3 regions of the Chitinophaga sp. LS1 genome follow, and region 2 is predicted to be linked to each of the others. Evidence: riboswitches for the same ligand, from Rfam matches in the RefSeq annotation. Region 2 holds a riboswitch; each other region holds the start of a gene.
What was found. Region 2 has a riboswitch for thiamine pyrophosphate ahead of thiM (hydroxyethylthiazole kinase). Riboswitches for the same ligand answer to the same signal wherever they lie in the genome.
Positions count from the first base shown of each region.

Region 1: linked by a shared signal. The riboswitch ahead of QQL36_RS34080 (TonB-dependent receptor) and the one ahead of thiM (hydroxyethylthiazole kinase) in region 2 are both predicted to bind thiamine pyrophosphate.
Region 3: linked by a shared signal. The riboswitch ahead of thiS (sulfur carrier protein ThiS) and the one ahead of thiM (hydroxyethylthiazole kinase) in region 2 are both predicted to bind thiamine pyrophosphate.

Region 1 covers NZ_CP128362.1:8,316,816-8,319,087, forward strand. Annotated here, with positions in the region: gene QQL36_RS34075 (single-stranded DNA-binding protein) at 298-729, opposite strand; TPP riboswitch at 906-998, shown strand; gene QQL36_RS34080 (TonB-dependent receptor) at 1,091-2,272, shown strand, end outside.
Region 2 covers NZ_CP128362.1:108,257-110,528, forward strand. Annotated here, with positions in the region: gene thiE (thiamine phosphate synthase) at 1-304, opposite strand, end outside; gene thiM (hydroxyethylthiazole kinase) at 297-1,103, opposite strand; TPP riboswitch at 1,147-1,241, opposite strand; gene QQL36_RS00505 (GH92 family glycosyl hydrolase) at 1,297-2,272, shown strand, end outside.
Region 3 covers NZ_CP128362.1:1,843,341-1,845,612, forward strand. Annotated here, with positions in the region: gene QQL36_RS07560 (hypothetical protein) at 1-174, shown strand, start outside; gene QQL36_RS07565 (lipocalin family protein) at 201-716, opposite strand; TPP riboswitch at 753-860, shown strand; gene thiS (sulfur carrier protein ThiS) at 947-1,150, shown strand; gene thiC (phosphomethylpyrimidine synthase ThiC) at 1,233-2,272, shown strand, end outside.

The sequences.
Region 1 (2,272 bases), 470 kb from region 2:
AGATTAATCCCTGCCAAATATTTTTTAAAAGAAATCCTGCTATCATTTTAACCCGGCCATAGACTCAAGCTATAAGATATACTACTGTCAAGGCTTTCAAGGCAGTACTTTTGAACAAAAAATAATTGAATATTTCTTTTTCTTCATTTACATGAATCAAAAAACTCACTTCTGCTAACGGCAAAAGTGAGTTTTTAAGATTCAGGAAATTGACAATATCAATGAACTGCCGACATCACACCAGGGATAAAGAACAGACCTATAGACGAAAACTATCCCTTTTAAAAAGGAAATTCATTAAAATGGCAAATCATTTCTTACACCTTCATCATCATCATCTTCTTCATTCTCCCTTTCTAATTCTTCCTCACTTCGCTCCTCCTCTACCCCTGCACTTCCAGTTCCCAATACCCCCCTCGCTCCCGGCAGCAACGCCAGTTCCGCTACTCTCATGTTCACACCTGCCAGCACCTCGCCCTGCTTACCCGCATACCCTTTGAACACAGGCCTGCCTTCCACATACACCAGCGTTCCCTTCTTTAAATACGGTCCCAGATTATCCCGCCCCCAGACAGAACAATTAATCCATGTAGTACGCTCCTGTACTACTCCCATTAAATCTTTAAACTGTTCATTTTGTGCTACACTGAATGACAGCACTGATTTCCCGTTGATGACTTTTTTCAAAGCATCATGCCCCAGATGGCCAATGACCGAAAGTCTGATCATGCAATTACAAATTGATGGTTAACATTAAAAAAATAAAACGTGTGAAAACTTTCCAGGGGGGATAATATATATGCAATTCTAATTTAACAATTTTCTTCCATTTAAAAAATTTTTCTCTATACCTTTGTTTCGGAATCCGGTATGTACTATCGTACATTTTTTCAAAACCACCAGCCGGCTTCACCTCGGGGTGCCTTACTATCAGGCTGAGATCAGACCCGTTGAACCTGATCAGGTAATGCTGATTAGGAAAGGTAAGTGAACCAATTCTTCCTTACCCACATATGGCAAGCTGCACGCACATGCGTAGCAGATAACTTAATGCTACCCTCATACCGTAGCTTTTTAAACTGTTGAGTCCATGAGACAATTCTTACTGCTATGGCTGGTTTTCAGCGCAGTCTCGGTACATGCACAAACCGTGCTCACCGGTATAATCACTGACAAAAAAACCGGCCACCCCCTTGAAGGCGTGTCTGTCAGCATCCTTTCTGCCGATAATACCGGCGCCCATTCCAATGCCAATGGGGTTTACCGCATTTTACTCCCTTCACAGGGCACCTTTACTATCAAAGCAACTTACCTGGGCTTTCAACCCCTCACCACTGCTGTGCATACAAACGGAACTAGTACCAATGCCGATCTGCAACTGGAAGAAACCGGCCTCTTCGTACAGCCTGTTGAAATCACCAGCCTCCGCGTAGGCCAGCATGCGCCATTTACTCAATCTACTATCACCGCCGAAGAGATCAAAAAGCAAAACCTGGGACAAGATCTCCCCATCCTGCTCAATCAAATGCCAGGTGTAGTGACCAACTCCGATGCAGGTACTGGCATTGGTTACACCAGCATGCGCGTAAGAGGTACAGACATCACCCGTATCAATGTTACGAACAACGGTATCCCTGTCAATGATGCGGAATCACAGGGCACTTATTTTGTAGATATTCCAGACCTCGCTTCCAGCGTAAGCAGTATTCAGCTGCAACGGGGTGTAGGGACCTCTACCAACGGTGCCGGGGCTTTCGGCGCCTCTCTCAATATCAGCACCAACGATTACCGGGAGAAAGCTTATGGCGAAATCTATAACAGCTTCGGCTCTTTCAATTCATGGAAGAATACAGTAAAAGCAGGTACCGGGCTTATTAACGGCCACTTCACTGTAGATGCCCGCCTGTCAAGAGTCACCTCCGATGGTTATATTGATCGTGCCAGCTCCAATCTCAAAGCTTTTTATACTTCTGCCGCATATATTTCCAAAAACACCGCCATCCGCCTCAACATTTCCTCTGGCACTGAAAAGACTTACCAGGCATGGAACGGCGTACCACAGGATTCCCTGGCTACCCACCGTACCTATAACTCTGCCGGACAAAAATCGGATGGCTCTTATTATAATAACGAAACAGACAATTACCAGATGGACAACTACCAGTTGTTCCTCAACCAGGCCCTCAGCGATAAACTGAACTTCACCGTTGCGGCTCACTATACCAAAGGCAAAGGGTATTACGAGCAGTACAAAGAAGCACAGGCTTACAGT
Region 2 (2,272 bases):
CGCAGGAAGGCCATTGAGCCATGATAGTCAATGGCGCCAGATCACTGTTACCAACATGTATACCTGTAGCACCACATTGTTGTGCCACCCATAAGTTGTCGTTGATGATCAAGGGTACCCTGTGAGGAATGAGCGCTTCTTTGAGACGAAGGGCTCGTTCTAAAAATGCAGGATTATCCAGTTGCTTTTCGCGTAACTGAATTAAATCTACGCCCCCTTTCACAGCTGCTTTCGCCACTGCAACCAGGTCCCTGCCTTTGCAGGCTTCTTCGCTGATAACCAGGTATAATCTGCGATTAAACATTAGATTCCTCTATTTTAATCAGTGAAGCCACTACCTCATCTGTCAGTTGATATAACTGGTCCAGTATATGTACCTGCATACTACCCGGCCCGGCAGATACCTTAGCCGCTTTTTCACCTGCTATACCCAGGAGCGCCATGGCTGAAACGGTTGCACAAAATGGATCTTTGGGATTAACTGCTGCAAAAGCGCCAATCAGGGCAGTAGCTGTACACCCCATACCTGTCACCTTTGCCATCAATGGGTGTCCGTTTGATAATAATATCGTGGTGTCTTTGCCAACAATGATATCCACGGCACCAGATACACAAACTACACTGCCAAACTCCTGTTGCAGAAAACGAGCTGCTTCTACAGCGGCAGTGCTTTCCTGTGTGCTATCCACGCCTTTGGTGGTGCCGGCATTCTTACGGGCAAGGGCCATGATTTCAGACGCATTGCCACGGATAATGGTAGGCTTCAGTTCCAGTAATTGTTTTAATACTTCATCTCTGTAGGGGGTTGCACCTGCTCCTACAGGGTCCAGTATCCATGGTTTACTCAGGGTATTCGCCTGACCGATAGCAAGTTCCATACTCTTTACCCAGTATTCATCGAGGGTACCGATGTTGATGACGAGTGCTCCTACAATCCTGACCATGTCCACCATTTCCGAATGAGCATGGGCCATAATGGGAGATGCACCTACTGCCAGCAATGCATTGGCAGTATTATTCATGACTACATAATTTGTGATACTGTGAACCAGCGGGGATTGTTGCCGAACAGCCAGGATCTGTTCCCTGATAAACTCCTTCATAATGCCATATAAATTTTAAGTATAATGGCCAGGAGTACGCATGCGCTAAGCTGCTGCTTTTCCCTACGCCGGTACTAGCCGGATCAGGTTCGAAGAGTAATTCTCAGTCCCAGTGAAGGAACACCCCTAAAGCCTGCTCAAATTTAGCAAACAACGGGAGAAAATGACATAATTATTTTTTATACTTGTGTCTATGCGGTTAATTGTATCAATGGCGGCCATCGCCTGCCTTTTCCACGGAAGTGTTTCTGCCCAAACATCAGACCTTCTACGTTATGTTCAGCCACTTTCTGGCACAGCAGCCAGCACTACGGCTTCTTCCCGGAAACATGGCAGCGGCACTGAATCTTATGCCAATACCATTCCGGCAGTTGGACTGCCTTTTGGTATGACGCAATGGACTCCACAAACAAATACGACCGAAAACAAATGTTTTCCGCCATATACTTACAGAGACAGCCTGTTGACCGGGTTTAGAGGTACACACTGGCTGAGTGGATCCTGTACCCAGGATTATGGTAGTTTCACCATTATGCCTATCACCGGGCACTTTACAACTAACTATGCAACACCGTTTTCCCACGACAAGGAAATCAGTACCCCTGCTTATTACAAATTAACCCTACCTGCTGTTAGTACGGAGATCACAGCCACTTTAAGATGTAGCATGATCCAGTTCACTATGGAAAAGACGGATAGTCTGTACCTGTTGCTGACAGCAAATAGTGACCGGCAGGAAGGTATTGTGAAGATTAACGCATACAGACATGAGATTACAGGTTACAATCCTGTGCATCGTATTTACCAGGGATGGGGAGAACCGGCAGGTTTTTGTGGCTTCTTTGTGATGCAGATAGAGACAGTGACTACCATAGATAAATCTGGCTATGCGGCTTATTACCTGCAAAAAGGTGAACAGGTAAGGGTACGTATTGGAACCTCTTTTACCAGTATTGATAATGCCCGTAAAAACCTGGAAGCTGAAATACCCGATTGGGATTTTGCTGCCTTGAAAGCGAAGAATGAAGCTGTCTGGAACAAAGCACTGAGCCAGATACAGGTGGAAACAACCAGGGAAAAAGACAAACGTATTTTCTATACGGCGTTATACCATGCTATGCAGCACCCAAGGTTGTTCAATGATGTAGATGGCAAGTATCCGCGATTTG
Region 3 (2,272 bases), 1.7 Mb from region 2:
TTCGTGGCAAGAAACCCTGAAACAGGTCTTGTCTTTGCTATTGCAGCCATCATCATGGGTGGACTCTCAGATATAAAAGCCCGTAAGAATATTGATGATATGCAGGTCGCTACCGCCGGTATATTCATGGCCGTTGTTGCCCTCGCTGTTACCTTATGGCAAATGTATAGCTGATTCACTCCGGAGGGAGAGGCGTGAACTTACTTACGTGACTTCACTTTTTTCCCTCCAGTTTCTTTCCTGTATTTTTCCAGGTATCCCTCTGCGGCCTTCACAGGAAACAATACCAGTGAAGTATCCGTAAGGTCTCTGATAATTACAGTATCTATGGTTCTTGTACTATCCGATGATTTCACTCCTTCTGCATGATTCCACAGTAACAATGTATCATGTTGTAACTCCCATTTTTCATACACCAGCGAGTACATATTGATCGCAATCGCTTTCCTGTTTTTCTTCAATTCCATACCCTGCCACTCATTGTCCTTTCCCGTTACAGGCTGCAACCACTTCCCAATCAGCTTTACCGTGTCGATTACGATGGTATCAGCGGATACGGTCACAGTTGAGTCTTCTACAACCGAAGGCACTGTATCCATTGCAGGCGCATATACCGGGGTATCTACAACAGCCTCCTCTTTCTCAGGCTTACGCGAGTGATGACAGGCAAATGAAAAGATGGTGATAAAACTCACCAGCAGCAAGCTATTTTTCATACGCTCAAAGATATGGACTTTTTCCCCTACCTTTATGCTTCACTTTAGGGGTGTTTTCCAGGCCACCATACCCGGAAAGCTGAGATGAGACCCTCAGTACCTGACGCAGCTCATACTGCCGTAGGGAAAAGTACTTGATACAGCTTCTTTTGCTGTAGATATAAGTAACCTGAATCCTCACATCTTCTACCATCCTTAAAGTTTATTGTTTCACCTTAATTCATGTATTCATGGAAGTGACTGTAAACAATAAACTTTATGCGGTGCAGCAGGGAATAACCATCGCTGCACTCTTACAGTTTATTCAACTACCATCCGACAAAGGACTGGCCGTGGCTATCAACAGGGAGGTGATCCCTAAACCCGCATGGCCGCAACACATCTTGCAAACCGCAGATAGTATTACCATCATCCGCGCTACACAGGGAGGTTAATTTTTTCATTTAATTATTTGTGCACTGCAGGGCATCCCCTCGCAGCAGGACTTCTCATTTCTTCACCCATCTTATTTGTTGTATGAAAATCGAAAACATTTCACGCAATCCACTACCCGCATCCAGGAAAATCTACATTAACGGCGTTGCTATGAGAGAGATAACGCTAACACCTACCCGACTGTATGGTAGTAAAGGAGAAACCACTCCTAATGAACCACTCATTGTATACGATACCAGTGGCCCTTACACCGATCCGGCTATTGAGATTGATGTACGCAAAGGTCTGCCAAAACTGCGCGCCGCATGGGCGCCGCAAAAAAACGCCACACAGCTGCACTATGCCCGCAAAGGGATCATCACGCCCGAAATGGAATACATCGCTATCCGCGAAAATCAAGGTGCCGCACAACAACATATCACACCTGAATTCATCAGACAGGAAGTTGCCGCAGGCAGAGCTATTATCCCTGCCAATATCAATCATACAGAGTGCGAACCAATGATTATTGGCCGTAATTTTTTGGTGAAGATCAATGCCAATATCGGTAACTCCGCCGTCACTTCCAGCATTGAAGAAGAAGTGGGAAAAGCAGTGTGGGCCTGCCGCTGGGGCGCCGATACCATCATGGATCTCAGCACCGGCAAAAACATTCATGAAACACGTGAATGGATCCTGCGCAACTCACCTGTACCTATCGGCACTGTACCCATTTATCAGGCATTGGAAAAAGTAAATGGTAAAGCTGAAGACCTTACCTGGGAGATATATCGTGATACCATTATCGAACAGGCAGAACAGGGCGTAGACTATTTCACCATCCATGCCGGCGTACTACTCCGCTACATCCCACTCACCGCCAATCGTATGACGGGCATCGTTTCCCGCGGGGGCTCTATCATGGCCAAATGGTGCCTGGCACACCACCAGGAAAACTTCCTCTACACCCACTTCGAAGAGATCTGCGAAATCATGAAAATCTATGACGTCTCTTTCTCATTAGGTGATGGCTTACGTCCCGGTAGTATTGCAGATGCCAACGATGCCGCGCAGTTCGCTGAACTGGAAACCCTGGGCGAACTCACTAAAATCGCCTGGAAACACGATGTACAGGTCATGAT